One region of the Bradyrhizobium sp. ORS 285 genome, then DNA from elsewhere that is predicted to be linked to it. Evidence: predicted binding sites of a transcription regulator. Region 1 holds the regulator's gene; each other region holds the start of a gene.
What was found. The regulator LexA, encoded in region 1, represses DNA repair genes until DNA is damaged. The targets are predictions, from matches to a motif close to TGTTCNNNNTGTGTTCNG.

Region 1 (10,191 bases):
CTGAGTTCGGTTTCGGAACCGGGTTTGGAAAAGACGGCGGAGGCCGCGCCCGACGCCTTGCGCATCTTCCAGCTCTATGTCCGCGGTGACGACGCCTTCGTCGAGGACTATGTCAGCCGTGCCGTCGCGAACAGCTACACCGCGTTCTGCCTCACCGTCGACACCGCACATTACAGCCGGCGCGAGCGCGACATCGCAAAGCGTTACGTGCGCGAAAGCCGGCTGCGCGCCACCGGCGGCGACCATCAGAAAGCGCTGAGCTGGCACACGGTGAAGCTGATCAAGGACAAGTTCAAGCTGCCGCTGATCATCAAGGGCATCGCCACCGCCGAGGACGCAGAGATCGCCGTCGATCACGGCGTCGACTGGATCTATGTCTCCAATCATGGCGGCCGCCAGCTCGATCATGGCCGCGGCGCCATGCATGTGCTGCCGGAGGTCGTCGCGGCCGTGAGGGGCCGCGCCAAGATCATGGTCGACGGCAGCATCTCGCGCGGCACCGACATCGTCAAGGCGATCGCCTCCGGCGCCGACCTCGTCGGCATCGGCCGGCTGCAATGCTGGGCGCTCGCCGCGGCCGGCGAAGACGGCGTCCTGCGCATGCTGGAGCTGCTCGAGGACGAGGTCATCCGCGCGCTCGGCCTGCTCGGCGTCACCTCGTTCGGCGAGTTGAACGGCTCGTATTTGCACCCGGCGACCGCGACGAATCTGCCGAGCGTGGTCAGCGCGTTTCCGCTGGTCGACATCGAGCCCTATCGCTATTGAGGGAGCACTCTTTCGGCTCCCCTCTCGGCAAAGACGCGCGTCGCCATGCTTCCCTCCGATCTCCGCCCCGGCGCGGCCGATGCGCTGCTGTTCGATCTCGGCCGCGTCGTCATCGACATCGATTTCGGCCAGGTCGTCGCGCGCTGGGCGGGGCATGCGGGGTGCGCGCCGCAGGATCTCGCGGCCCGCTTCATGCGCGACGAGGTCTACCAAGGTCATGAGCGCGGCACCGTCTCCGACGCCGCGTTCTTCGCGAATCTGCGCCGGCAGCTCGGCATCGACATCAGCGACGCGCAGTTTCTCGATGGCTGGAACGCGATCTTCGTCGGCCCGATGCCCGGCATCGCCCCCCTGCTCGCGCGCGCTGCTTCGCGGCTGCCGCTCTATGCGTTCTCCAACACCAACCAGCCGCATATCAATCACTTCTCGCCTGTTTATGCCGACCTGCTCGGTCACTTCCGCGAGATCTTCCTGTCCTCGTCGATCGGCCTGCGCAAACCTGATGCTGAGGCGTATGAGCACGTGGTGCAGGCGATCGGCGTGCCGGCGGAGCGGATCGTGTTCTTCGATGACCTCGCAGAGAATGTCGAAGGCGCGCGGGCCAGCGGATTGAAAGCGGTGCTGGTGCGCTCCACGGATGATGTGGCGGCGGCCATGGCCGCGCTGGGGCTCTGATGCGTTCGCCGGGACAAGTCGAACAACTGCTATAGTTTTCGGAGCTGCCCGTGACGCTACCAAAGACACCACTGTCGTCCCTGCGAACGCAGGGACCCATAACCACCGTAGATGGTGATGAAGCAGGACTGGTCGGGCATCGCGCAAAACAACTGCTCCCTGGGGGTATGGGTGCCTGCGTTCGCAGGGACGACAGCGGAGGGCGGAGTACGCATGACACGCGTGTGAACTGATCGCGAAGGCCCACGCTCCCTGACCTTCAATCATGCAAACTCGTTCTCGCGGCATGACATGCCCGAGTGATGCTGGTTCATTCACCCTCGTCCGAACGGAGGGCGCAGGGAATGCCGGGCTGCAGGCCGCAACCCATGGCCCGCCTGCAACAAGAAAAGCAGGCGGCAGTCACCACAGGTCCAGCCGACATCCGGCATTCCCTGCGCGATGGTCTTCACGCTTATACGCGATCTCCCCGGTGCTCGGCTTGTTGGCCACCGTCGCCGTCGGAATCATCACCCGCCGGCTTGGCATCGGCGTCGGGATGCCAGGACTACGCGACTTCACGTCCGCAAGCTGCCGTTCGTCCGCGCGCCATCAAGGCCCGCTGCGACATCATTGCGGCCACCGCATCCCGCACTCCACGTCCGTGACGATCGCGAAGCGCCCCTCCTGTCGAGCACGGGACCAAATCAATATAGCAGACAATTCCGAAAAGGCGAAGATAAAATTCGGCATCGGCGAATCTACCGTATACGGCGCGTGCAGCGGCTGCGGGCTTGGCTGTACAGGCTCCAAACGCCTAAAACGCCAAGCGGTCTAAAGGTTGCTTGCCCCGCCCCGATCACCGCAGTTTGGAACGTTGCATGACCCTCACCATCATCTCCCTGCGCGACCGGCCGGACCTGATCCCGCGCGTCTTCGCACCCGAGCTCGACGGCCTCTGGCCGGAGTTCATGCGGCAGGACCGAACGGCGATGTTATATTACGGCGAGGCTGCATTCGGGCACTTTGCGGACTGCGCCTTTGCTGCGCTCGATGGCGGCGAGGTGGTCGGGCGCGCCTTCGCCATTCCCTTTGCATTCGGCGTCGATGACCGCACGACGCTGCCGGATGCGGGCTGGGACGAGGTGATCCGCTGGGGTCATGAGGACCGCATGCTGGGTCGACGGCCAACGACGATGAGCGCGCTGGAGATCGCGCTGCTGCCGAAGGCGCGCGTGTCGGGCTCCTCGCGCGCGATGCTCGATGCGCTCAAGGGCTGCGCGCGTGCAAAGGGTTTCGCCGAGCTCTACGCGCCGGTGCGGCCGAACCAGAAGCATCTGGTGCCGCGCATGCCGATGCGCGCCTATCTCGAACGGCGGCGCGCCGATGGCCAGCATACGGATTCCTGGCTGCGCACGCACCTCGCAATTGGCGGCGAGATCGTCAAGATTGCGCCGTGCTCGATGACCATCGTCGGCACGCTCGCGGAGTGGACGCAATGGACGGGCGTGGCCTTCGATCGCGCGGGCGAGATCGAGATTCCCGGCGCGCTGGTGCCCGTGCTCGTGTCCGCCGAGCACGCCGTCTATGTCGAACCGAATGTCTGGATCAGGCACCCGGTCTGATTGCTCGTCGGCCCTGGGTGCTTCATAGCCTGAGAGACCTATCACAGCCGAGCCCCTTGGCCGCACGGTGCGCGTTCGGTTAGAACGCGACTCCCTCGACTCGTGCGCTTTCCTCCAAAGGAACTCTGATGGCCCTGATGCCGGTGTCCGATGCGTTGTCCGCGGTGCTTGCCGGCGCCGAGCCGCTGGCCGAGGAAATGGTTGGGCTGGACGAGGCGTTCCACCGGGTGCTGGCGCATGACCTTGCGGCGCTGCGGACCCAGCCGCCGGAGGCGATGTCGGCGATGGACGGGTATGCGCTGCGCGCGGCGGATGCGGCCACGAGCGGGGCGCGGCTGCAGGTGATCGGTGAGGTCGCGGCGGGACGGCCGTTCGATCGCGTGATCGGTCCCGGCGAGGCGGCGCGGATATTCACCGGCGGCGTCGTGCCCGAAGGGGCTGACGCGGTCGTGATCCAGGAGGACACGCGTGCCGAAGCCGGCCACGTCGTCATCAACGAGCCCGCGATCAAGGGCCGGCACATCCGCCCCGCTGGCGTCGACTTCCATCAGGGCATGGTGCTGCTCAAGGCCGGCCGCCGGCTCAGCGACCGCGACCTGTCGCTCGCCGCGAGCATGAATCATGCGGCGCTGCCGGTGCGGCGCAGGCCCAAGGTGGCGCTGCTCGCCACCGGCGACGAGCTGGTGATGCCGGGCTCGGCGCCCGGCCCCGGCCAGATCGTCTATTCCAACGGCTACGGCCTGCGGGCGCTGATGCGCAGCGAAGGCGCGACACCGATTGATCTCGGCATCGCCGCCGACACGCTCGAGGCGACGGTCGCCGGCATCCGCCGGGCGCGCGAGGCGGAGGCCGATATCCTGGTCACCACCGGAGGCGCTTCGGTCGGCGATCACGACCTGGTCAAGCAGGCGCTCGAGGCCGAGGGCGTCGAGATGGCGTTCTGGAAGATCGCGATGCGGCCGGGCAAGCCGATGATGCACGGACGGCTCGGCGGCATGCGCGTGATCGGCCTGCCGGGCAATCCGGTGTCGTCCTATGTCTGCGCCATCCTGTTCCTGGTGCCGTTGATTCGCAGCCTGCTCGGCCGCGAGGCGCTGCTGCCGCGCGAGACCGCCCTGCTCGGCCGCGAGCTCGGCGCCAATGATTCGCGCGAGGACTATCTGCGCGCGCAGCTCGAGGAGCGCGCCGACGGCACGCTGGTCGCGACCCCTGTGACGCAGCAGGATTCGTCGCTGCTCGGCAATCTCGCGCTCTCGCAGGCACTCGTCATTCGTCCCGCCTTTGCGCCAAAGGCCCCTGCGGGAAGCCCCTGCGAGATCCTGCGGCTGCCGAACTGAGCCGCGTCCCCCGGCAAAGCCCGGTCCGTTCATCATATTTTTAGGATTGCGGAACACACATCGAACATATAGTGTCCGTTCATGATTTGTTTTTAGTATGTTGCGGAACGACGCGAAGACGCTCGTCCGGCTCGCAGAGAGATGAGGAGCTCCGATCGAGGAGCTCGCGAGTCGGACGACATCAAACCGGGGACCAGGTCGAGATGCTGACGCGCAAACAGTACGAACTTCTGCGGTTCATCAACGAACGGCTCAAGGAAGCCGGCGTGCCGCCGTCCTTCGACGAGATGAAGGACGCGCTCGACCTGCGTTCGAAGTCCGGCATTCACCGCCTGATCACCGCCCTGGAGGAGCGCGGCTTCATCCGCCGGCTGCCCAATCGCGCCCGCGCCATCGAGGTCATCAAGCTGCCCGAGCTGTCGCAGGCCGCCGGCAACCGCCGCGGCTTCACGCCGTCGGTGATCGAGGGCAATCTCGGCAAGGTTCGCACGTCGACACCGGCGCTTGATGATGGCGAGCGCCCGGTGGCGGTGCCGGTGATGGGCCGCATCGCCGCGGGTACGCCGATCGAGGCGCTGCAGACGCGCAGCCACACCATCAGCGTGCCGGCCGACATGCTCGGCAATGGCGATCACTATGCGCTGGAGGTGCGCGGCGATTCGATGGTCGACGCCGGCATCCTCGACGGCGACATGGCGCTGATCCAGCGCAACGAGACCGCCGACACCGGCGATATCGTGGTGGCGCTGATCGACGATGAGGAAGCCACCCTGAAGCGCTTCCGCCGCCGCGGCGCATCGATCGCGCTCGAGCCGGCCAATACCGCCTATGAGGTGCGCATCCTGCCGCCCAACCGGGTGAAGATCCAGGGCAAGCTGGTCGGGCTGTATCGCAAGTACTGATCGCGCACGCCGCGCAGTCGCGGTGATGCACCGCGGTTAGCATCGCGAGATGCACAATCGGTCGGCTAAGCGCGAACGAGCTTCGCGCGTAGCTCAAAAACAAGTCACACGCGAGCGCACCCTATGATGTGCAGCGCGGCATGCTCAAACGCTTGTGATCGTCAGCGGCTGCACGCGATGAAGATCAGCGCAGAATTGCCGCGAAGCGCGCGCTAACATTCTCCTCGATGTCCACTCTGATAGAGGCCTGCGCCTGTCCGGGGGGAGCGTGGGTCAGCTATCTCTGAACGAGGAGCGATCCGATGTGTGACTACAGCCTCCATGCCGTTGCCTCCCGTCCCGCCAAAGTCGGCGAGACGCTGATCTCGACGACGTTCCGCGGCACTGCAACCCGCGGCTTCGCGCTGGAAAGCGAGCCGACCGTTGCGGTGTGCATGCTGCCCGGCACCGAGCTCGCCTTCGCCGAGGACGTCCGCTACGACAGCCGCTGGCTGTGGACGCGGACCATCCGCGAGCGCGTCGCCAAGTTCAACACCATCGAGAAGCACATTCCCGATCGCCATCACGACGCGATCGAGTTCGCCGACGGCCGCCACGTCCTGGTGACACAGCTCTGCGAGGGCCAGCGCGTGACGGTGCTGCAATTGCCCGTCACCAAGCAGCCCGGCGAGCACCGTCCCGAGCAGGCAGAGGAGCGGCCGGCGGCGCAGACCCCATCGATCCGGCGCATCAGCATCACCTGACGATCTGATCGCCAACTGATCGCATTCCTCGGATCGCGCGCCAACATCGCGGCGGCTCTCGGCCGGCATCTGCCGGTGCCGAGGGCCGTCGCGCAGCAATGAGCGATCCACCGAACTAATCGTCGACGCCCTGCTCCGACTCTGGCGGCGTCGCATCCTGAACGCGCGACGCGGGCGCGCGCGGCACCAATGTCGGTTCGAACTCGGTCGCATCAGGCGGTGCCGGCGCCCATGGGCGGTCGGAGCCTGCGGCGCGGACAGGCGTGACGGCGAAGCCGCGGCCCTGGCGGGTCAGCATCAATGCGCCCTGCTGCTGCAATCGCGGGCGGTCGATCACCCCGGCCGCGCAGGACGACGGTGCGGCGCGCGTGGTCACGATGAGCGCAGCGCGGGCGCAATCGTCGGCCAGCGCGTCGGCGCGCAGGGCCATCGCGACCAGGCGGCCGTCTGCCATCGCCACGACGCAACCCGCCTCATCGCAGGACACGCCGTCACCCAGCGACGAGTCGGCCGGCAGGCGCGCATCGGCATCGGCAGCGAGCCACTCGCGGGTGGCGAACACGTCCTTGCCGCTGCGCATCACATGCAGCCGCCCGTCGCCACCACGCACGGCCACCGCGCGTCCGTCGCCGGAGATCAGGATGTCGGGCAGCGGCGCTGCGGCCGCCCACAACGTTGCCGCTGCCAGCATCAGCGCGCCTGACCAGCGCAACGGCGTCCTGAGCAGGCCGATCAGGATCAGGCCGAGGCTGCCCAGGACCAGCGGGCCGATGCCGAACGCGGCCATGCGCCCGACGGCGCCGGGCAGCGCGGCCACCCAGCGCGTCACCGCGATCATCCAGTCGATGCCCCAGCCCATCAGCATCCACCAGACACCATCGAGCCCGAATGGCGCGGCCATCAGGCCCAGCAGCCCTGCGGGCATCACCAGCGCCGAGACCACCGGCATCGCGGCGAGATTGGCCAGCACGCCATAGGGCGTGATGCGGTGGAAGTGGAACGCGGCGTAGGGCGTGGTCGCGAGCCCCGCGATCAGCGAGGCCAGCAGCAGCATGGCAAGCTCACGGCCGCCCCACAGCGCGATGCGCTGCGTGGTCGATGAGTCCGGCGTCGCGAACAGTCTGGGCAGGCCGAACTGCACCAGCGCGACGAGGCCGAGCGTTGCCGCGAAGGACATCTGGAAGCTCGGATGCACCAGCGCTTCGGGAGCGGCGATCAGCACGATCATCGCGGCCACCGCGAGGGTGCGGAAGGTGACGGCGCGGCGGTCGACCATGACGGCGATCAGCACGACCGCGGTCATGAAGAACGATCTCTGCGTCGCGACCTCCGCGCCGGAGAGCAAGAGATAGAGAGCGGCGGCCACCAGCGCCGCAGCGGCTGCCCATTTCTTGATCGGGTGGCTCACGGTGAGGCCGGGGATCAGCGCGAGCAGCGCGCGCACGGCGAAGAACACGACGCCGGCGACGACCGCCATGTGATAGCCGGAGATCGACAGCACATGGCCGAGGCCGGAGATGAACATCGCGTCGTTGACATCAGGCGTGATGGCGTCGCGCCGGCCGGTCAGCAGCGCGGTGGCAATGGCGCGCTCGTCGCCACTGAGCCTTGCGCGGATGCGAGCATCGATCGCATCTCGCAGGCCCTGCATGGTCGCGGCATAGCGCAGGGCGAACCCGCCTTCCTGCGGCGGCGGCTGCGCTGATATCGCCCCCATCACGAAGCCGGAGGCGCCGATGCCCTGGAAGAACATGTCGCGGGCGAAGTCGTAGGAACCGGGGCGCACCGGCGCGAGCGGCGGCAGCAGCCGCGCCTTCAACTGCACGAAGCTGCCGACATCGGGCGCGGTGCCCTTGCGCACCGCGAGCCGGACACGCGTCAGCGTGATCGCGTTGCGCTGGCTCTCCATCGAGTTGACGCGCAGCACGATGCGGTCGCTGCGCTCGCGGATGTCGCGCGCCTCGACGAAGCCCGACAGCGACACCGAATAGAGCGGCCGGGCCAGCACCGGATGCGCCACGCGCGCGGTCTTCACGGTCGCGACCGCGAAGCCGGATGCCGCGGCTGCCATCATCACGGCGGCCGGAAATAGCCGATGGCGTCGCATCAGCGCGGCCACCAGGCAGAGCAGCCCGGCGGTGACGGCGGCGATCCAGAGCACGGGCTCGTGATCGGCGGAGAAGTACAGCGCAATGCCGGCGCCGAAAGCGACGGGCACCCAGGGCAGCAGCCGCCCTGCCCCGGCCTCCTCGCTTGCCCAACTCCGGAGCTTGGCGGCAAAGGACGGCCACGCGCCGGCGCCGATCCCGGGCCAGCCGCCAGCCAGCGCGCCGCGCGGCGGCCAGACATCGGCCATCACGCCCGCGATCCCGCGACGCCACCCTGGCGGCCGTACCGGCTCCGCCATGACCCACACCACCCGCAACCTGTTGGCGGGATAAGGCTACCGGAGGCTGCGCGAGGCCGCCTAGCAGAACGGAACGGGAATCCTGACTTTCTGCACGGCTTGAGCGTTGGAACTTTTCGCAGCGCACGCGCTTATCGGGGTATGGATGCCCACGACATGGACGACCCCTTCGCCGATCTCGCCTTGGAGAAGGCGATCCACCTGCGCTGGACTCTCCGGGACATCAAGGCGCATCGGCTCACGCTGTCCCCGGTTGCCGAGGATGATTTGTCGCTGCTCGCCGAACGCGGGCTCGTCGAGCTCACCGACGGTGTGCCCACGCTGACGGATGCCGGGCAGGACGCGATCGGCTGAGCCGCACGCGTCCCGCGCCGTCCGTTTGCCTCAGCCCTTCGCGACTTCCTTCGCGAACGTATCGCGCAGGCCGATGGTGCGGTTGAACACGAGCTTGTCCGCAGTCGAGTCCGCATCCCGTACGAAGTAGCCCTGACGCTCGAACTGCATCGGCTCGGCCGAGTTGCTCGTGGCAATCGCCGGCTCGATGCGCGCGTCGGTCAGCACCTCCAGCGAATTCGGATTGAGGTCGGCGGTGAAGTCGGCCGCGTTCGGGCTCGGATTGGCAAACAGCTGGTTATAGAGACGAATCTCAGCCTGCACCGACTGCGCGGCCGGCAGCCAATGCATCGTCGCCTTGACCTTGCGTCCATCAGGCGCGTTGCCGCCCTTGGTCGCCGGATCATACGTGCAGCGCAGCTCGACGATCTCGCCGGCGTCGTTCTTGATGACCTCGCGGCACTTGATGAAATAGGCGTAGCGCAGCCGCACCTCGTTGCCCGGTGACAGGCGGAAGAACTTCTTCGGCGGGTTCTCCATGAAGTCGTCCTGCTCGATGTAGAGCTCGCGGCCGAAGGCGATCTTGCGCGTGCCGGCCGACGGATCATCCGGATGGTTGATCGCCTCGAGCTCCTCGACCTGCCCTTCCGGATAGTTCTCGATCACCACCTTTAAGGGACGCAGCACCGCCATGCGGCGCTGCGCCGTGCGGTTCAGCTCCTCGCGGATGCAGAACTCCAGCATGCCGACATCGACGATGCTGTTGGCCTTGGCGATGCCGATGCGCTTGATGAATTCGCGCACCGCCGCCGGCGGCACGCCGCGGCGCTTCAATCCGGCGATGGTCGGCATGCGCGGATCGTTCCAGCCGGCAACATGGCCGTCCTGCACCAGCCGCGTCAGCACGCGCTTCGACAGCAGCGTGTAGGTGAGGTTGAGGCGCGCGAACTCGTACTGCCGCGGGTGCGACGGCACCGGCAGCTTGTCGAGCAGCCATTCGTAGAGCGGCCGGTGATCCTCGAATTCGAGCGTGCAGATCGAGTGCGTCACGCCCTCGATCGCGTCCGACTGGCCGTGGGCGTAGTCATAGCTCGGATAGATCTTCCAGGTGTCGCCGGTGCGCGGGTGATGCGCGTGCAGGATCCGGTACAGCACGGGGTCGCGCAGATTGATGTTGCCGGCGGCCATGTCGATCTTGGCGCGCAGCACGCGCGCGCCGTTCGGGAATTCGCCCGCCTTCATGCGCCGGAACAGGTCGAGATTCTCCTCGACCGAGCGGTCGCGGAACGGGCTGTTCTTGCCGGGCTCGGTGAGCGTGCCGCGCGCCAGCCGGATCTCCTCCTGGGTCTGGTCGTCGACATAGGCAAGGCCGGCCTTGATCAGGCCTTCCGCCCAGTCGTAGAGCCGCTCGAAATAATCCGAGGC
Region 2 (10,191 bases), 2.9 Mb from region 1:
GAACGGCGACAGGCCGTGGATGTGACGCAGCACGGCGTGCGCCGGCTTCGCCCAGTCGATCCGCGCCTCCGCCTTCTCGAGCTTGGCGGCGTAGGTCACGCCGTCCTCGGCCTGCTTGCTCAGCGTCAGACCGCCGCGCTCCAGCGCGGACATGGCGCGCACCATCAGGTCGGCGCCGATGCGGGAGAGCTTGTCGTGCAGATCCGACGCCGTCATCGCATCGGTGATGGGAAGGCGCTCGGCCATCGCGACGTCGCCGGTATCGAGCCCGACATCCATCTTCATCACCATCACGCCGCTCTCGGCATCGCCCGCCATGATCGCGCGATTGATCGGCGCCGCACCGCGCCAGCGCGGCAGCAGCGAGGCGTGCAGGTTGTAGCAGCCGAGCCTGGGCGTATCGAGGATCGCCTGCGGCAGGATCATGCCGTAGGCGACGACGACGGCGACATCAGCCTCGTGCGCGCGGAATTCGGCCAAGGCCTCCTCGGTCTTCAGCGTCTTCGGCGTCAGCACGGGAATGCCGAGCCGGCGCGCCTCCGTCTCGATCGGCGTCGGCACCAGCGCCAGACCACGACGGCCGCCGGGCTTCGGCGCGCGCGTGTAGACGGCCGCGATCTCGTGGCCATGGCCGGCGAGCTCGAGCAGGGTCGGCACCGCGAAATCCGGTGTGCCCATGAAGATCAGGCGAAGGGGCATGTTGTGCGGCCCTCAATACTTCGTCCTCTCGTCATGGCCGGGCCTGTCCCGGCCATCCACGTCTTAGCGCCAACGCAGTCGGCAAAGCGTGGATGCCCGGGTCAAGCCCGGGCATTACGGAGGAGAGAGTTGATCGTTACTCGCCCGCGCGCTTGGCGGCCTTGGTGAACTTCTTCATCACGCGGTCGCGCTTGAGCTTCGACAGATAGTCGATGAACAGCACGCCGTTGAGATGGTCGATCTCGTGCTGGATGCAGGTGGCGTACAGCCCTTCGGCATCCTCCTCGCGGACCACGCCGTCGAGGTCGGTGAAGCGCACGCGCACCCGCGCCGGACGCTCGACCTCCTCGTAATATTCGGGGATCGACAGGCAGCCTTCCTCATAGACCGACAGCTCATCGGACTTGGCGATGATCTCGGGATTGATGAAGACGCGCGGCTCGCGCTTGCCTTCTCCGTTCGCGTCGGGTTTCGCCAGATCCATGGTGATGACGCGCACGGGTTGCGCGACCTGGATCGCCGCGAGCCCGATGCCGGGCGCGTCGTACATGGTCTGGAACATGTCGTCGACCAGCTGCCGGATCTCCGGCGTGACCTTCTCGACAGGCTTGGACACCAGCCGCAACTGCTTGTCGGGCAGGATGATGATTTCTCTGAGGGACATGGCGCGCGATTTAAGCCCCGAAGCCGGCGCGGTCAATGTGAGGGCGTGCGGTTAAGACTTCGCTAACCATGAATTTTAACCAGTCGTTAACCATGCTTCTTAAGCCGGCCTTAACCATAAATGTTCTCTCTTCGTTCGCGAGATCTTGCGAATCGGATAGACGGGGGTGATGACCGCCAGCCCATCGCTGACTCCTGCGTTGAATCCTGCGCTCAATCCTGTCGTCGTCATGATCGGCGACCTGCCCGTGCGCGCCAGCGACGCGCTGATCGGGTTCGGCGTGCTGGTGGTGCTGCTGCTCATGATGATCGGCCTGGCGGTGGCCCGCTCCGGACGGCGGAGTGCGGAGCTTGCCGCCCGGCAGGCGATGCGCACTGAGGAGATCGAACAACGGTTCGGCGAAATGATCCGGGTGCAGAGCGAGGCCTCCGGCCGGGTCGATGCGATGGCCCAATTGCTCGCCGGTCGGCAGGTGGACCTGGCCCGCAGCGTCAACGAGCGGCTCGATGCCGTCACCCATCGCGTCGGCCAGTCGATGGAGCAGACCACGCGGCACACGATGGATTCGTTGCGCGTGCTGCACGAACGGCTCGGCATCATCGACAACGCGCATCGCGATCTCAGCGAGTTGACGACGCAGGTCTCGACCTTGCGCGACGTGCTCGCCAACAAGCAGTCGCGCGGCGCGTTCGGCCAGGCACGGATGGAGGCGATCGTGCAGGACGGGCTGCCGAAGGGCAGCTTCGCGTTCCAGTACACGCTCGCCAGCGGCAAGCGGCCGGACTGCGTCGTGTTCCTGCCCGACAACAGGCCGCTGTGCATCGACGCAAAGTTTCCGTTGGAGGCGGTGACCGCGCTGCACGACGCAGACACCGACGAGGAGAAGCGCGCCGCAGCGCAGCGCCTTCGCACGGACGTCCTGCGCCACGTCAACGACATCGCGGAGAAGTACCTAGTGGTCGGCGAGACCCAGGACACCGCGCTGATGTTCGTGCCGTCCGAGTCGGTCTATGCCGAGATCCACGATGGTTTCGACGACGTGATTCAGAAGGCCTATCGTGCGCGCGTCGTGCTGGTGTCGCCGTCGCTCTTGATGCTCGCGATCCAGGTCATGCAGCAGATCATGAAGGATGCCCGCATCCGCGACGCCGCCGACCAAATCCGCAACGAGGTGATCCATCTCGGCGACGATCTCGGCCGCCTGCGCGAGCGCGTGCTCAAGCTGCAGAAGCACTTTGGCGACGTCGGCGAGGACATCCGCCAGATCCTGATCTCCGCCGACAAGATCGAGAAGCGCGCTGCGCGGATCGAGGAGCTGGATTTCAGCAAGCAGGAAGCGCCAGTGGACTCGCCGCGGATAGCACCGGCTGGGGGGACGACGCCGGATCTGTTTCCGCTGGCGGGCCGCATGCAGGCGGGGGAGTGATGGTGGCGTCGCGACAGCCGTCCAAATCTGCTACGACCCGCTCATGACCGCACCCGACGCGACAACCGACCGCGCAGCGACCACTGCAAAGCCCGAGTCCAAGCCCGCCCCCACCTGGCGCGAAAGCATGGCCGTCTATCTCCAGCCGCGCGTGCTCGTGGTGCTGTTCCTCGGCTTCTCCTCGGGCCTGCCGCTGGCGCTGTCCGGCTCGACCTTGCAGATCTGGATGCGCGAGCTCGGCGTCGATCTCGGCACCATCGGGCTGTTCGCGCTGGTCGGCACGCCCTACACGCTGAAGTTCCTGTGGGCGCCGCTGGTCGATGCGCTGCATGTGCCGCTGCTGACGCGCGCGTTCGGGCGGCGGCGCGGCTGGCTGCTGTTCGCGCAGCTGCTGCTGATCGGCGCCATTCTGCTGCTGGCGCTGACCGACCCGGCGGATGCGCCGTTCATGGTGGCGCTGGCGGCGCTGCTGGTGGCGGCGACGTCGTCGACCCAGGACATCGTGGTCGACGCCTTCCGCGTCGAGAGCCTGCCGGAGAGCGAGCAGGCTGCCGGCATGGCATCCTACGTCGCCGCATATCGCATCGGCATGCTGGTCTCGACGGCCGGCGCGCTCGTGGTCGTCAGTGCATTCGAGAATGCAGGGCTGTCGCGACCGTCATCCTGGATGTGGGGCTATGTCGTGATGGCGGCCCTGGTGCTGATCGGCACGATCACGGCGCTGGCCGCGACCGAGCCGCCGCAATCCAAGCAGGCCGAAGCGGCGATGGGTGCGGACACCGCGCTCGCCCGCGTGGCGCATGCGGCCGCCGGGGCCTTCCTCGAATTTCTTGGCCGGCGCGACGCGCTGGCGGCGCTCGCCTTCGTCGTGCTGTTCAAGTTCACCGACGCGTTCTCGGGCACGATGACCGCGCCGTTCGTGATCGATCTAGGCTTCACCAAGGTCGATTACGCCGCGATCGTGAAGGGCGTCGGCCTCGCTGCCACGCTCGCCGGCGGCTTTGCCGGCGGCTTCGTGGCGCGGCGCTATTCGCTCGCGACAAGCCTCTGGATCGGCGGCGTGGTGCAGGCGCTCGCGAACCTGTCGTTCTCGTGGCTCGCGATCGTCGGCGTCAATCAATGGGCGCTGGCGCTGGCGATCTCGGCGGAGAACTTCACTAGCGCGATCGGCACCGTGATCTTCGTCGCCTATCTCTCGGCGCTGTGTAAGAACCCGCTGCACACGGCGACCCAATATGCGCTGCTCACCGCGCTGGCCGCAGTCGGGCGAACCTATCTGTCGTCGGGAGCAGGCTATGTTGCGAAGGCGACCGGCTGGCCGGTGTTCTTCGTGATCTGCGTGCTGGTCGCAATCCCGAGCCTCGTGCTGCTCGCCTGGCTGCAGCGGCGCGGGCATTTCGATGAATTAGGGCCAGTGAGAGTCTAGCTGCCACATGGAGCTACACTGTCATCACCTGCGAAGCGGGCGATGACAGCGGAGATTGTGGCGCTATATGCGCATGAACGCGCCGAGCGGTTGTTAGCGCTTCACCAGGCTCCACTTCGTCACGACCGCCTCGCTGATCTGCCCGGCATCTTGAGCGCAGGTGATCTCGTCGACCTTCACGGCGATCTGCTTGCCGAGCAGGCCCTTCAGTTGCGACGCCTGCGCGGGGCTCGCGGTGACCAGCTGGAACGTCTCCGGGCCGGTTTCGAGATTGCACAGGCCGCTCGGCGGCGGCAGGCGGCGCGGCTCGCTGGTGATCTGATAGGCTGATGACGGCTGGCCCGGCTTGGCGCCCTTGACCTTCAGCGCGCTCAGTTCGCCCGACAGCACGTCGCCGGTGTTGAGCGGCTTGCCGGCCTTCTGCGGCGCTTCGCCCTGCTGGGCGAGCACTGACGCTGCCGAGAGCGCCATCCAAATCGCGCCCAAAGCCAGCCGTTTGCCGAATCCGCGTTTCGTCATCATTCCACTTCCGTCTGTGCTTAGAACAAGGTGCGCTGCCGCATCGCGGCCGAGAGCGTGCCTTCGTCGAGATAGTCGAGCTCGCCGCCGACCGGCACGCCATGTGCCAGCCGCGTGACCTTGACGTTCGCCTCCTGCAGGAGGTCGGTGATGTAGTGCGCGGTGGTCTGGCCATCGACCGTGGCATTCAGTGCGAGGATGATCTCCTGCACCTCCGGCGCATGCGCCCGCTGCACCAGCGCATCGATGGTGAGATCCTGCGGACCGACACCGTCGAGCGGCGACAGGGTGCCGCCGAGCACGTGATAGCGGCCGTTGGACGCCTTGGCCCGCTCCAGCGCCCAGAGGTCGGCAACATCCGCCACGACCACGATCATCGCGGGATCGCGCCGCGGGTCGGTGCACACCGTGCACGGGCTCTGCGTGTCGATGTTGCCGCAGGTCTTGCAGACCTGGATGCGGTCGATGGCGACCTGCAGCGCAGACGCCAGCGGCACCATCAGCGCCTCACGCTTCTTGATCAGATGCAGCGCAGCACGCCGCGCCGAGCGCGGCCCGAGGCCGGGCAGGCGCGCGAGCAGCTGGATCAGGCGCTCGATTTCAGGACCGGCGACGGCCATCAGGTCAGCAACATCTGGAGCAAGGAACGACGGCAGTCTCGATCCACCTCTCCCCGGCGGGGAGAGGTCGCGCCGCAGGCGCGGGTGAGGGGGTTTTCCGCAACCGAGAGACCTAAGGCCCTCACCCGGATTGCATCTGACGATGCAATCCGACCTCTCCCTTCGGGAGAGGTGACCCCCATCTGCTGCGCCAGCAAGCCGAAACCCGTCATGAACTAACCGAAGCCGAAGCCCGGCGGCAGGCCGAGCTTGCCGGTGATCGCCTGCATCTTCTCCTGCATCGCCGCTTCCGCCTTGCGGCGCGCATCGCCATGCGCGGTGACCAGGAGATCTTCGAGGATCTCGGCCTCTTCCGGCTTGAGCAGCGACGGATCGATCTTGATCGACTTCACGTCCATCTTGGCGGTCATGCGCACGGCGACGAGACCGCCGCCGGAGATGCCCTCGACCTCGACGTTGCCGAGCTCGGCCTGCATCTCCTGCATCTTCGATTGCAGCTGCGCTGCCTGTTTCATCATGCCGAGAAAGTCAGCCATCGGAGCACCTCATCATCAGTCATTTTTATAGAGCATGATCTGTCGGAAACCGGTTCTCACTTTTCCCGGATCACGCTCTAGAAATCATCATCGTCCGATTCGTCCGGCGGCTCGACAGCACTGGCGTCGGATTCAGGCGGCTCGGGGGCGAGCCGGCGCACTTCGATCACCTTGGTACCCGGGAACCGCGCCAGGATCTCCTGCACGCGCGGATCAGCCTCCGCAGCCGCCTCGCGCTCGCTCTTGGCGCGCAGGTTCTGCTCGCGCAAGGTCGCCTGGCCCTGCTCGTTGGAGACGATCACGGTCCAGCGCCGGCCCGTCCAGTCCTCCAGCTTGCGGCCGAGATCCGAGACAAGCGAGCGCTGCGCGGTCCGTTCCAGCGCGATCTCCAGCCGGCCTTCTTCGAAGCGGACCAGCCGCACGTCCATCTCGAGCGCGCTCTTGGTGATCAGGTCGCGATTCCTGCCGGCGAGCGCGACCAGCTCCTGGAAGCTCCCGATGCGCAGCGCCGGCTGATCCTGGGAGGCCGGTGCCGGCTGCGATGTCATCGCTTGCGGGCGCATGCCGCCGCCCACGGCCGCAAGCGTCGGCCCCTGCATGCGCGGCGCCTGCATCGGCGCCGAGCTCATCACCGGCGGCGCGCCCGCGCTCATGCTCGGTGCCGGCGCAGAGCGCGCTCCGCCACCGTTCGTCACGACAGGTGATCCGCCGCCATTCTGGTCGATCATCCGAATGGCTTCGTCCGGCGTCGGCAGATCCGCTGCATAGGCGATGCGCACCAGCACCATCTCGGCTGCTGCTGCGGGCCGCGTCGCGCCTTGCGTCTCGGCGATGCCCTTGAGCAGCATCTGCCACATCCGCGACAGCACGCGCATCGACAGCTTGGTGGCGAAATCACGCGCGCGCAGCCGCTCGGTCTCGCTGAAGGCGACGTTGTCCGCGGTGGCCGGGACCACCTTCACGCGGGTGACGAAGTTCACGAACTCGGCGAGGTCCGACAGCACGACGACGGGGTCGGCGCCGACGTCGTATTGCTCGCGGAACTCCTTGAACGCAGCCGCGATGTCGCCGCTGGCGAGGTGATGAAACAAATCGATGACGCGGGTGCGATCGGCCAAGCCCAGCATCTGCCGGACGTCATCGGCGCGCACCTCGCCGGCGCTGTGGGCGATGGCCTGGTCGAGCAGCGAAAGCGAATCGCGCACCGAGCCTTCGGCGGCCCGCGCGATGATGCCGAGCGCCTCGGGCTCGATCGTGACGCCTTCTTTCGTCGCTATGCCGGCGAGGTGCTTCATCAGCACGTCGGCCTCGACGCGGCGTAGATCGAAGCGCTGGCAGCGCGACAGCACGGTCACCGGGACCTTGCGAATCTCGGTGGTCGCGAACACGAATTTGGCGTGCTCGGGCGGCTCCTCCAAGGTCTTCAGGAAGGCGTTGAACGCCGCCGTCGACAGCATGTGGACTTCGTCGATGATGTAGACCTTGTAGCGCGCGCTGGCCGGCGCGTAGCGCACGCTGTCATTGATCTGGCGGACATCGTCGACGCCGGTGTGGGACGCCGCATCCATCTCCAGGATGTCCATGTGCCGGCTTTCCATGATCGCCTGGCAATGGGTGCCGAGCACCGGCATGTGGATGGTCGGGCCCTTCACCGAACCGTCGGGCAGCTCATAATTCAGCGCGCGGGCGAGGATGCGGGCGGTGGTGGTCTTGCCGACGCCGCGGACGCCGGTGAGGATCCAGGCCTGCGGAATCCGGCCGGTCTCGAACGCGTTCGAGACGGTGCGCACGACGGCCTCCTGGCCGATCAGATCTGCGAAGCTGGAGGGGCGGTATTTGCGCGCCAGCACCCGGTAGGGCTTTGCGGGAGCGTCGGCGCTGTCGGGCGGAATGGGTGGGGCGCCAGCGTCAGTCATCGAGCGATCCGCAAGTGAGTATTCCAGGCCGGCTTCGATCGCGGTCGTCGACGCCATCGGCCTCGACGCAATCAACCGGAGTGCGGTCGAGCGCCCGCCCTGCGCGGGGTCCCCGCCAACTTTGCGCGATTCGCTCGAGAAAACAGGTAGGAGACTGACGAGCGACCCGATCCGGACCTCGTTAGGGCTGCTTCCTTCCGGACCTGACCCGGTTGGCGAGTGGCTCGTCCACCGCCAATCTCCCGCTGCCTATTTGGGGCCAAACGATCCGGAAAGCAAGCGCGAGCTTCGCCGGGGTCGCCCGCTGCGCCGCGGGCTTGTGCCGCAGCTTGGAAAGGCTTTAGGTGCCGCAGCGCTTCCCGCATGAACGTCCTGCCAGGAACACCGCCGCATGCCCGAATCAGCCTGGTCGCTGCATCCGCAATTGGCGAAGGACACGATCGATATCGGCGACCTGCCGCTGTCGCGCGTGCTGGTGATCAAGGACGCGAACTACCCCTGGCTGCTGCTGGTGCCGCGCCGCGAGGGCGCCGTCGAAATCATCGATCTCGACGAGGTCGCCCAGGCGCAGCTGATGACCGAGATGACGCGGGTGTCGCGCGCGGTGAAGGAGATCACCAAATGCGACAAGCTCAACGTCGCCGCGCTCGGCAACATGGTGCCGCAGCTGCACATCCACATCATCGCGCGCCGCACCAGTGATGTCGCCTGGCCGCGTCCGGTGTGGGGCGTCGCCCCGCCCGTGCCGCACGATGCGCAGGAGGTCGAGAGTTTCATCAGCGCTGTCAGGCGCAAGATCTGGCTAGGGTGAGAGATGTCGCCATTCGACTTGTTTCCGCTGGGCAAGCCGGCCTTCGTCGGCCATCCGATCGAGCGCGCCGCCCATCTGCGCTTTCATGACGACAAGCTGCTCGCCTTAGAAGGCAAGCCGTCGACGCGCGCTTATGTCGTGCATCGCGATTCGCTGGTGCTGAAGCGGGACGGCGACCAGCTGCGCGCCGTGCTCTCGATCGACGAGGCGCTCAAGTTCGGCGCCAATCCCGGGACGATCTTCCTTGGTCTGCAGGATGACGCGGCCGTGTTCGGCATGGGCATCTCGCCGGCCGCGGTCGAGAAGCTCGCCGGTCGTGAAGACGTGTCCGTGACCGAGCTGCGCGGCCTGGCCATGCAGGGCGCGATCCCGGTCGACCAGCTCGCGACCATCGCAATGGCCAAGTCGATGGTGTCCTGGCATCAGCGCCACGGCTTCTGCGCCAATTGCGGCACCAAGACCGCGATGCGCGAGGGCGGCTGGAAGCGCGAATGCCCGAGCTGCAAGACCGAGCATTTCCCGCGCACCGACCCTGTCGTGATCTCGCTGGTCGCCTCCGGCGACAAGTGCCTGCTCGGCCGGCAGAAGCAATTCCCGGCGGGCATGTATTCGTGCCTCGCTGGCTTCGTCGAGGCGGCCGAGACGATCGAGGACGCCGTGCGCCGCGAGGTGTTCGAGGAATCCGGCATCCGCTGCACCGATGTCACCTACTACATGACCCAGCCCTGGCCCTATCCGTCGTCGCTGATGATCGGTTGCAGCGCGCGGGCACTGAACGAGGACATCGTCATTGACCGCAACGAGCTCGAGGACGTCCGTTGGTTCAGCCGCGAGGAAGCCCGGCTGATGCTGCAGCGGCAGCATCCGGATGGGCTGGCGGGGCCGCATCCGTTTGCCATTGCCCATCATCTGGTCGGGCGCTGGCTGAACGACGCAGGCTAGCGGTATTCAAGAACCACCCAAGGTCTCAAGGCGTGGCCTGAACGGCGGATCCTTGCCTTGGAACGATTTTCTCTATATGAGGGTTTCTCGACCTTCATATGGAACAAATTTCTCCATGTCCGACGTCTCCGCCCAGAGCCCCGAAGCCAACCGCCGGCTCGACGCCATCGACCGCAAGATCCTGATGGTCCTGCAGGAGGATGCCTCCCTGTCTGTCGCCGAAATCGGCGACCGGGTAGGCCTGTCGTCGACGCCGTGCTGGAAGCGCATCCAGCGGCTGGAGGCCGACGGCGTGATCCTGCGCCGGGTCGCCCTGGTCGATCAGAACAAGATCGGGCTCGGCATCTCCGTCTTCGTCTCGGTCGAGAGCGCCGACCATTCCGACGCCTGGCTGAAGAAATTCGCCGAGGCCGTCAGCTCCATGCCCGAGGTGATGGAGTTCTATCGCATGGCCGGTGACGTCGACTACATGCTGCGCGTGGTGGTCGCGGACATGCAGAGCTACGACGTGTTCTACAAGAAGCTGATCAGCGCGGTGCCGCTCAAGAACGTCACCTCGCGCTTCGCAATGGAGAAGATCAAGTCGGTGACCGCGCTGCCGGTGCCCCCGGTCTAAGTCAGCCGCGCATTCC
Region 3 (10,191 bases), 3.5 Mb from region 1:
TTTAGATAGTCTGCCGCCTCCTGTGTCGTCAGCACCGCATGGATGGGAATGATCGTGACCGCATTGCCCTGAGCCATCTCTGTCAGAAGATGGGCGATGAGCCGTGTGGCCGCCTTCGGCAAGGTGAGTTCTTGGCCGTCGTCCAATCTGACCTTGAGCTCTGAAGGCTGCTTCGTTGCAATGGCTCTCGAAGCTTCCTGGGCAAGGGCGGTATCTTCCTTCGAAGGAAGCGTGATTGGTCTCTCTAGATCTCGTGCGCTCATTTTCCATTCCCCTGGAAACACGATAGGGATAGCCGAGCATAATCGAAATAATCGAAACGCGCGAAGACAGGCTTGGTTTCAAATAGAATATTATTCTAGAAATTGGCCTGATATCGGTCGTATCAAGTAAATCAATCTAAACAGCTCGTCGGAAGGGAACGAAGCGCCGAGCGCTTTCGTCAGGCCGCGTGGCGATTGTCCTCGGCCAGCGCCCGATACGACAGCGCCTCCGCGAGATGCAGGCGGCCGATCGTCTCGGCATGATCGAGATCGGCGAGCGTGCGGGCGACGCGCAGCACGCGGTGATAGCCGCGGGCGGACAGCCGCATCGTCTCGGCGGCTTCGCGCAACAATTTTTGTCCGGGCGCATCGAGCTTGGCGATGTCGTCGAGCACGGCGGCGGGGGCTTCGGCGTTGGTCCGGATGTGCGGCAAGCCGGCTTTGGCGTAGCGCTCGCGCTGCAGGTCGCGCGCGGCGGCGACGCGGGCCGCGACCTCGGCGGAGCCTTCCCGCGCGGGCGGCAGGATCAGGTCGGCCGCGGTGACGGCGGGCACCTCGATGCGCAGATCGATACGGTCCATCAGCGGGCCGGAGATGCGGGTCTGATAGTCGGAGGTGCAGCGGTCGATGCGGCCGCGCTTGCAGGCATAGCCGGGCTCGAAGGCGTTGCCGCAGCGGCACGGGTTCATCGCAGCCACCAGCATGAAACGGGCAGGGTAGGTGACGCGGTGATTGGCGCGCGAGATCGAGACCTCGCCGTTCTCCAGTGGCTGACGCAGCGAATCCAGCACGCGCGGATCGAACTCCGGCAACTCGTCGAGAAACAGCACGCCCTGATGCGCCAGCGAGATCTCGCCGGGCCGGGCGCGCAGGCCGCCGCCGGTCAGCGCGGCCATGCTCGCCGAATGATGCGGGCTGCGGAAAGGCCGCCGGTTGGTCAACGCGCCGCCCTCGATCTCGCCGGCGACCGAGGCGATCATCGAGACTTCCAATAGCTCGGCAGGCGACAGCGGCGGCAGGATCGATGGCAGCCGCGCCGCCAGCATCGATTTGCCTGCGCCAGGAGATCCGATCATCAGGAGATGATGCCCGCCAGCGGCGGCGATCTCGAGCGCGCGCTTGCCGCTCTCCTGGCCCTTGATGTCGCGCAGGTCGAGCAGGCTCGCGGGCGCCTCCTGGATTTTCGGCTGCGGCCGCGACAGCACCTGCGTGCCCTTGAAGTGATTGGCGATCTGGATCAGCGACGTCGCCGCGATGATCTGCAAATCGGGACTGGCCCAAGCCGCCTCGGCGCCGCAGGCTGCCGGGCAGATCAATCCCTCCTCACGCGCATTGGCGCCGATCGCCGCCGGCAGCACGCCCGCCACGGGCGCGATCGAGCCGTCGAGCCCGAGCTCGCCGAGCACGGTGAATCCGCTGAGCGCATCCGGCGGAATCGCGCCGATGGCGGCCATCAGCCCGAGCGCGATTGGCAGATCATAATGACTGCCTTCCTTGGGCACGTCCGCCGGCGCCAGATTCACCGTGATGCGCCGCGCCGGCAGCGCCAGCCCTGAGGCGATCAGTGCCGAGCGCACCCGCTCGCGCGCCTCCGAGACCGCTTTGTCCGGCAGGCCGACGATCGCGAACGCCGGCAGTCCGGGCGCGACCTGGACCTGCACGTCGACCGCGCGGGCCTCGATCCCCTCGAAGGCAACGGTGGAAACGCGCTGGACCATGGTGCCCCTCCCGGATGGGAGGCTAGCGGAAGCCCGGGCCGTTCGCAAGAACAATACAGGAACACCAAGGGGCGCCGGATGCACTCCGTTAACGACAGCCTGACGCCTCCGTAGTCCGCGGGACTGGGCTTAACGCCGCTTTAGTCCGGCCTTCGCATTCTTCCGCGAATTGATCACCGACGAGCGCTGCGTCACAGCCGGCGGCGCCGCCAACGAGAGATGTGCGATGCCCCCAGCGCCTTCGGCAGCTCCCTCCGCCAAGACGCCTGCCGGCGAGGCGAGGACGGTGTCCGAGCTCGCGACCGACATGCTGCGGCGGACGACGAGCCTGTTCCTGGCCGGTCCGCGACCGGCCTCTGACGAGCAGCTCGATCTCTATGACCAGATGTTCGCCCGCCTGATGCCGCAAGTCGCGACCGACGTGCTGGCTGAGCTGAGCAAGTCGCTCGCCGCCGTCGAGCGCGCGCCGTACGCCACGGTCCGCCTGCTGGCCGTCCATCCCGAGCTGCGCATTGCCGGGCCGATGCTGGCCAAGGCACAAGTTCTCACTGAGCGCGATCTCGCGGAGTTCATCCGGACCTCCAGCCCCGCGCATCTCGTTGCGATCGCCAGCCGCCGCGGCGTCAATGACACGCTGACGACGCAGCTGATCGCGCGCGGCTTTCCGCCGGTGCGGATGGCGCTGGCGCAGAATCTCACCGCAAAACTGTCCGAGGACGGCTATCGCAGCCTGTTCAAGATCGCCGAGCGCGACGAGGAGTTGGCCGAGAAGCTGGCGTTGCGCACCGATCTGCCGGCCAAGCTGTCGCGCGCCTTCGTCGCTGCCGCCAGCGAGGGCGCACGCACCCGTTTCATCAAGGCCGCGCCGCCGGCGACCCGCGCCACCCTGCAGGCCGCCCCGACCCGATCGGCGGGCGCAGCGATGCGCGCGATGTGGGACTATGAGCAGGTCAAGGCCGAGGTCGCCGCGCTCAACCGCACCGGCAAGCTCGGCGACTCCGCGGTCAACCGCTTCTGCGTGACGGGCGATTTCCCGGCCGTGATCGCGGCGCTGGCGCTGCTCTGCGTGGTCTCGATCGATACGATCGAATCGCTCTTGCAGGAGGAGCGCCTCACCGATCTCCTGCTGGCCTGCAAGGCGGCGCGGCTGAGCTGGGCGACGACTGCCATGATCCTGCGCGCCCGCCCCGGCTGCGATGCGCTGCCGGCCGACGATGTCGAGGAGGCGCGCAAGCGCTTTGAGAAGCTGGTGCTGTCCGAGGCGCAGTGGAAGGTGCGCGGCCTCGAATCGCGCTGAGCGGGCGGCGCGGCCTCAGCCCGGCGGCGTGCTGTAATTGGTGAAGTCGATCTTGAACATCGCCGGATCGAGCTTCTTGGTGGTGTCGAGATTGTAGACGGCGATCGTGGTGTCGTAGCCCTGCGGGTCGGTCACAGTCCACTGCTTGAGCTGGCCATCCTTGGCGCCGAGCATCAGCATCAGCCGGCTGGTGCCGATCAGCGCCTGCTTCTCCTCGATCGTGATCGTCACATAGAGATCGTCCGCCGACACCGCGATCACATTGGTGTCCTTCAAGAGGTCGATGCGGTCGGACAGGAGATAGCGCAGCGGCGTCTGCGACAGCGGGTAGACGTCCTGTGTCGCGAGCTTGCGGTCGCGCACCACCAGCGACGAGCCGTCCGCGACAATGTCGATCGGCGTCGGCGGCTCGTATTCGAAGCGGACCTTGCCGGGCTTCTGGATGTAGAAATCGCCCTTGGTCTTGCTGCCGTCCGGACCGACCTGGACGAAGTTTCCGACCAGCGTCTGCAGCGACGACAGATAGGCGCTGACCTTCGCGGCCACGGCCTTCTGGTTGGCGTCGAACGAGGTGAAGATGCTCGCCGGCACGTTGCGCCGGGGATCGGGAATCACGGGATTGGGCGGCGTGGCCTGGGTGGTCGCGGGGCCGCCGCGCTGCTCGGAGGCGCCGAGGGGGCCGCTCTTCGCACCCGCCTTCGGCGCCGGCGTGCCCTGGGCGGCCGCGGGGCCGGCCGTGGCGCTCACGGCCATAGCGGTGAGGGCGCAGGCCGCCATCAGGGCGGACATGCGGCGGCCGCGCGGTGCCGCGGGAAGGAAAAAGAGGCTGTTCGACAAGGAGCTTTTCAAAACGACGTCCTGATTTCTTACGCGTTTCTATCGTGGTTCGGTCGGTCAGCGTGATCGTAATTGCGTGAAGTTACGACCCGGAAACGGCAGTTCTGGGACCAAAGCGGGCGGGGATCAGAACCCGCCCTCTTCCTCGGGCACCAGGATCTCGCGCTTGCCGGCGTGGTTGGCCTGGCCGACGATGCCTTCCTGTTCCATCCGCTCCATCAGCGAAGCGGCCTTGTTATAGCCGATCTGCAGCCGGCGTTGAATGTAGCTGGTGGAGGCCTTGCGGTCGCGTTTGACCACGGCAACCGCCTGCGCGAACAGGTCGTCGCCGCCGCCGCCACCCATGCCGGTGGCGTCGAACACGGCGCCGTCCTCCTCGCTCGGCTCCTCGGCGGTGACAGCTTCGAGATATTCCGGCGAGCCCTGGGCCTTGAGATGGCGCACCACCTTCTCGACCTCCTCGTCGGAGCAGAACGGGCCGTGCACGCGGCTGATGCGGCCGCCGCCGGCCATGTAGAGCATGTCGCCCTGGCCGAGCAGCTGCTCGGCGCCCATCTCGCCGAGGATGGTGCGGCTGTCGATCTTCGAGGTCACCTGGAAGGAGATGCGGGTCGGGAAGTTGGCCTTGATGGTGCCGGTGATGACGTCGACCGACGGACGCTGCGTCGCCAGGATGACGTGCAGGCCGGCGGCGCGCGCCATCTGGGCGAGGCGCTGCACCGTGCCTTCGATGTCCTTGCCGGCGACCATCATCAGGTCGGCCATCTCGTCGACGATGATGACGATGTAGGGCAGGGGATCGAGGTCGAGCTTCTCCTCCTCGTAGATCGCCTTGCCGGTCTCCTTGTCGAAGCCGGTGTGGACCGTGCGCGTCAGCTCCTCGCCCTTGGCGCGGGCTTCGGCCACGCGGGCGTTGTAGCCGTCGATGTTGCGCACGCCGAGCTTGGCCATCTTCTTGTAGCGCTCCTCCATCTCGCGCACGGCCCATTTCAACGCGACCACGGCCTTCTTCGGGTCGGTCACGACGGGTGTGAGCAGATGGGGAATGCCGTCATAGACGGAGAGTTCGAGCATCTTCGGGTCGACCATGATCAGCCGGCACTGGTCGGGCCGGAGGCGGTAGACCAGGCTCAGGATCATGGTGTTGATCGCGACCGACTTGCCCGAGCCGGTGGTACCGGCGATCAGCATGTGCGGGGTGCGGGCGAGATCGATGATGATGGACTCGCCACCGATGTTCTTGCCAAGGCACAGCGGCAGCTTGGCGACGCTCTCGGTCGCCTCCTTGGCGACCAGCAGCTCGCGCAGGTAAACCTTCTCGCGATGCACGTTCGGCAGCTCGATGCCGATCGCGTTGCGGCCGGGCACGACGGCGACGCGCGCCGACAGCGCGCTCATCGAGCGGGCGATGTCGTCGGCCAGACCAATGACGCGCGACGACTTGATGCCAGGTGCCGGCTCCAGCTCGTACAGCGTGACGACGGGGCCGGGATGCGCCTTCACGATCTCGCCGCGCACGCCGAAATCCTGCAGCACGCCTTCCAGCGCGCGCGAATTGGCCTCCAGCTCGCTCTTCGACAGCGGCTGGCGATCGGATGATTTCGGCGCCGCCAACATCGAGACCGACGGCAAATCGTATTTGTCGCTGGACTTCTTCGGCGGAGTCTTTGGCGCCGGCTTCTTGCGCGCCCTCGGTGCCGGTTCCTCCTCCTCTTCGTCCTCCTCGTCTCCGGCCTCTTCCTCCTCGCTTTCGTCCTCCTCCATCTCGGGCGCGAGCGTCGGCTTCTTCTGGCCGCGGGCGAGGCTCGGCTCCTGCCGGCCGGCGGCGGCCGTGCGCGGCTGCGGGCCGGAGGAGACCAGCGCGCGATAGGCCGTCGCGAGGAACCAGCCGATTTGCGCTTTCGCGCTCATGATGGCGTGGAAGATCCAGCCGAGCCGGATGGCCTTGCGGTCGTCGTCATCCTCGGGATCGGCGAGCGGCGTGTCGTCCTCTTCCTCGTCGAGCAGGCTCGGATCGGCTTCCTTCGCGCCCAGGCCGCCGGCGACCAGCAGGCAGCCGATCATCGCGACCAGCAGCAGGCTGCCGAGCACCATCCGATAGATCACGCCGGGCGGTCCGAACACCACGGCCGGCGCGCGCACCAGCGCATCGCCGACGACGCCGCCCAAGCCGGTCGGCAGCGGCCAGGCATGCGAGCGCGGCCAGCAGCTGGCGAAGCCCGCGGCGATGACGGCGGCGAGCACCCAGGCGCCGAAGCGCAGCGCCTCGCGGTCGAACGGCCGGTGCGTCATCATCCGCCAGCCGCGGATCGCGAGCGGCAGGATCGCCATGATCGAGCCGAGCCCGAGGATCTGCATCAAGAGGTCGGCGCTGATCGCGCCGGGATAGCCGAGAATGTTGCGGATCGCGCGCGAGGTGGCGTGGCTGAGGCTGGGGTCCTGCACCGACCAGGTCATCAGCGCCGCGGCGGCCACCCCGCACAGCGCGATCAGGCCGAGGCCCGCGAGCTCGCGCAGCCGCCGCACCAGCGCCTCGCGCAGCGAGGTCGGCAGGTGGTTGACCAGGGGAATGACTCGTTCGATCGCCGGCATCCGCATCCGCCCCGCGATTATCCGAGTGTCTCGACCAGCCGGTGCAGCGCCTCGCCCGTCGAGGCGGCATCGGCCACTAGCGCCAGCCTGATATAGCCGGCACCCGGATTGAAGCCGTCGGGCTGCGGCCGCGCGAGGTAGCTGCCGGGCACCACGCGCACGCCGGCGTCGCGATACAGCCGCAGCGCGACCTCCTCGTCGCTGCCGCGCTCAGTGACGTCGAGCCAGACGCAGAAGCCGCCCTCGGGTCGCGTGTAGCCGTAGCGGTTGCCGATGATCTGGTCGGCGAGATCGAACTTGGCGCGGTACAGCCGGCGGTTCTCCTCGACATGCGCCTCGTCGGCATAGGCCGCGACCGCGACGTGCTGCAGCGGCACCGGCACCTGGGGCGCGGCGACATTGCGCAGCTCATGGAAAGCCGCGAGAAACTTGCGGTCGCCGGCAGCAAAGCCGATCCGCATGCCCGGCACGTTGGAGCGCTTCGACAGCGACTGGAACGCAACGACGTTGCTGTAGTCGGGTCCGGCATGCTCCAGCATGCTGCCCGGCGCCTCACGGGTGTAGATCTCCGAATAGCATTCGTCGCTGAAGATCAGGAAGCCGTAGGCATTGGCGAGCCGGACCAGCTTGCGCATGTAGTCCACTGATGCCACCGAGCCCTGCGGATTCGCCGGCGTCGCGAGGTAGAACGCGACGGTGCGCGCCAAGGTGGCCTCGTCGATCGCATCGAGATCGGGCAGGAAGCCGTTGTCCCGCGTCGTCGGCAGATAGATGGAGTCGCAGCCCGCCGTGCGGGCGCCGACGCCATACACCGGATAGAACGGGTTCGGCATCAGGATCGCAGGCTTGCCGCGGCGCGGGCCGACGTGACGGAGCGCGGCGTGGGCGGCGAAGAACAGCCCCTCGCGGCTGCCGTTCAGCACCAGAATCTCGTGCTCGGCATCGATGGCGCGCGGCAACGCGAATCGGCGCGACAGCCAGGCACTCGCCGCCTTCCGGAACGGCTCGATGCCCTTGGCGGCGGGGTAGCGGCCGAAATCGGCGATGTGCTGCGCCAGCACCGGCCCGACGAAATCCGGCACCGGATGCTGTGGCTCGCCGACGGCGAGCGTGATCATCGGCTTGCCCGGCTGGTAGGGGGCGAGCAGTTCGTTCAGCCGCGCAAACGGCGAGCGTTCGCTCTCCGAATGGCTGGCGCCAGCGGGCGCGGGGGATGAAGCGGTCATTGCCATACGTAAAACGCGCGCCAAACCAGTGGAAGCCGCCGATCGCCCATGAACCGGTGCCTTTTGCGGTCACCATAGGTGGGGCGAGGTTAAGACGCGATTAACCATCGGCGCTGCCGCACGTTTTGATGGTTTTTCGCATGCCGATCCAGAGGCAATTTCGCAACAGCGGCCGACATTGTGGTGATTCGGGCGGGGGCGGGGGGAACCGCAGAACCGTAGGGTGGGCAAAGCGGCCGCAAGGCGGCAGCGTGCCCACCGTCGGGCCACGCCGTCGCGGTCAGATGGTGGGCACGGCGCCACCGCGAGCTCGCATGAGGAGAGAGCGGTGAAGCGCCTTTGCCCACCCTACGCACCGTCAGCGAGGCATGAGAAACACAGGGCGGCCCGGTGCGCCGGAATAAGAATGGGAATCTACGCGCACCGGGCCTTGGCCGAACTACTTGGGGGCTTAGTTCGGATGAGGAGCATGTAGCACGGTCGTTTTTCCGGCGTATTGCCGGTGTTCGTTGATTTGTAGAATTTGATGTCGGAACACACCGATTGCGGCGGCGGCCGGCGCAATCCTTAACGGAGATGTCCGTCGCCACCGTGGCCTTTCGGCCTCAACGCTGATGCCAGCCTTATTAGTTGTCGGCGGCGTCTGGAAGCGATCTCGGCGGCGATAGATTTCCAATCGGAAACATCCAGTCACGTAGCGCATCAATCGACATTTCACGAAACGAGATTGGCGCATCTCGACCATCTTTGGCGGGCATCACCGATTCCTGGGGCGTGCGGACATGCGTCGCGCGCCAGTGGATTCCGAACGATCGAAAGAGCGTCGATGATGCGTCTGAGACTGCCGGGCGTGCTTGCCCTGATGCTGCTGGCCATGCCCGTTTCGTCGCTGCCCCGCATGGCGGTGGCGGCGCCCGCCGCGGCTGCGAGTTCGATCACCATCGAGGGCAACCGGCGCATCGAAGCCGACACCATCCGCTCCTATTTCAAGCCGGGCCCGTCCGGTGCGCTCGATGCCGGCCAGATCGACGACGGCCTGAAGGCGCTGATCGAGACCGGCCTGTTCGCCGACGTGAAGATCGACCGCCAGGGCGGCCGGCTGGTCGTTCGCGTGGTCGAGAACCCCGTGATCGGCCGCGTCGCCTTCGAAGGCAACAAGAAGGTCAAGGACGAGCAGCTCCTGGGCGAGGTGCAGTCGAAGCCGCGCGGCACGCTGTCGCGCCCGATGGTGCAGTCCGACGCGCAGCGCATCGCCGAGATCTACCGCCGCTCCGGCCGCTATGACGTGCGCGTCACGCCGGAGATCATCGAGCAGCCCAACAACCGCGTCGACCTCATCTTCACCATCACCGAGGGCGTCAAGACCGGCGTGAAGTCGGTCGAGTTCGTCGGCAACACCGCCTACTCCGCCGCGCGCCTGCGCGACATCATCAAGACCCGCGCGACCAATTGGCTGAGCTTCCTCGGCAACAACGACGTCTACGATCCCGATCGCGTCGAGGCCGACCGCGACCTGATCCGCCGCTTCTACCTGAAGAACGGCTATGCCGATGTCCAAGTCGTCGCCGCGCTCAGCGAATATGATCCAGAGCAGAAGGGCTTCCTGGTCACCTTCCAGATCGAGGAGGGCCAGCAATACCGCGTCGGCTCGGTCGACTTCCAGTCGACGGTCGCCTCGCTCGACCCCAACAGCCTGCGCGGCTATTCGCGAGTCAATGTCGGCGCGCTCTACAATGTCGAGCAGCTCGAGAAGTCGGTGGAGGAGATGCAGATCGAGGCCTCGCGCCGCGGCTTCGCCTTCGCGGTTGTGCGTCCACGCGGCGACCGCAACATGGAGGCACACACCGTCGCCATCGTGTTCTCCGTGGACGAGGGGCCGCGCACCTATATCGAGCGCATCACGATCCGCGGCAACACCAGGACCCGCGACTACGTGATCCGGCGCGAGTTCGACCTCTCCGAGGGCGACGCCTATAACCGCGCCCTCGTCGACCGCGCCGAGCGCCGGCTGAAGAACCTCGACTTCTTCAAGGAGGTGAAGATCACGACCGAGCCGGGCTCGTCGAGCGACCGCGTGATCCTCGTGGTCACGCTCGAGGAAAAGTCGACCGGCGACTTCTCGATCTCCGGCGGCTATTCGACCACCGACGGCGCGCTCGCCGAGGTGTCGATCTCCGAGCGCAACTTCCTCGGCCGCGGCCTGTTCGCCAAGGCCTCGGTCACCTATGGACAGTACACCCGCGGCGTGTCGCTGTCCT

Region 2: a site for LexA is predicted at 1,485-1,502, ahead of BRAD285_RS01185 (DNA recombination protein RmuC). Genes of this name have one in related genera too.
Region 3: a site for LexA is predicted at 2,028-2,045, ahead of BRAD285_RS33825 (YifB family Mg chelatase-like AAA ATPase). Genes of this name have one in related genera too.

What each region holds. Positions count from the first base shown of each region.
Region 1 covers NZ_LT859959.1:3,209,140-3,219,330, reverse strand. The annotation lists gene BRAD285_RS14465 (alpha-hydroxy acid oxidase) at 1-765, shown strand, start outside; gene BRAD285_RS14460 (HAD family phosphatase) at 811-1,440, shown strand; gene BRAD285_RS14450 (hypothetical protein) at 2,391-3,044, shown strand; gene glp (gephyrin-like molybdotransferase Glp) at 3,173-4,381, shown strand; gene lexA (transcriptional repressor LexA) at 4,585-5,283, shown strand; gene BRAD285_RS14435 (hypothetical protein) at 5,586-6,026, shown strand; gene BRAD285_RS14430 (ComEC/Rec2 family competence protein) at 6,142-8,433, opposite strand; gene BRAD285_RS14425 (hypothetical protein) at 8,575-8,787, shown strand; gene BRAD285_RS14420 (glutamine--tRNA ligase/YqeY domain fusion protein) at 8,818-10,191, opposite strand, start outside.
Region 2 covers NZ_LT859959.1:259,579-269,769, reverse strand. The annotation lists gene fmt (methionyl-tRNA formyltransferase) at 1-699, opposite strand, end outside; gene def (peptide deformylase) at 836-1,363, opposite strand; gene BRAD285_RS01185 (DNA recombination protein RmuC) at 1,533-2,789, shown strand; gene BRAD285_RS01180 (AmpG family muropeptide MFS transporter) at 2,833-4,215, shown strand; gene BRAD285_RS01175 (hypothetical protein) at 4,309-4,734, opposite strand; gene recR (recombination mediator RecR) at 4,755-5,354, opposite strand; gene BRAD285_RS01165 (YbaB/EbfC family nucleoid-associated protein) at 5,570-5,890, opposite strand; gene BRAD285_RS01160 (DNA polymerase III subunit gamma/tau) at 5,968-7,806, opposite strand; RNA gene ffs (signal recognition particle sRNA small type) at 7,953-8,049, opposite strand; gene BRAD285_RS01150 (HIT domain-containing protein) at 8,198-8,617, shown strand; gene nudC (NAD(+) diphosphatase) at 8,621-9,559, shown strand; gene BRAD285_RS01140 (Lrp/AsnC family transcriptional regulator) at 9,675-10,175, shown strand.
Region 3 covers NZ_LT859959.1:7,511,714-7,521,904, forward strand. The annotation lists gene BRAD285_RS33820 (helix-turn-helix domain-containing protein) at 1-263, opposite strand, end outside; gene BRAD285_RS33825 (YifB family Mg chelatase-like AAA ATPase) at 443-1,981, opposite strand; gene BRAD285_RS33830 (DUF2336 domain-containing protein) at 2,208-3,278, shown strand; gene BRAD285_RS33835 (outer membrane lipoprotein carrier protein LolA) at 3,294-4,031, opposite strand; gene BRAD285_RS33840 (DNA translocase FtsK) at 4,242-6,713, opposite strand; gene BRAD285_RS33845 (aminotransferase class I/II-fold pyridoxal phosphate-dependent enzyme) at 6,725-7,939, opposite strand; gene bamA (outer membrane protein assembly factor BamA) at 8,760-10,191, shown strand, end outside.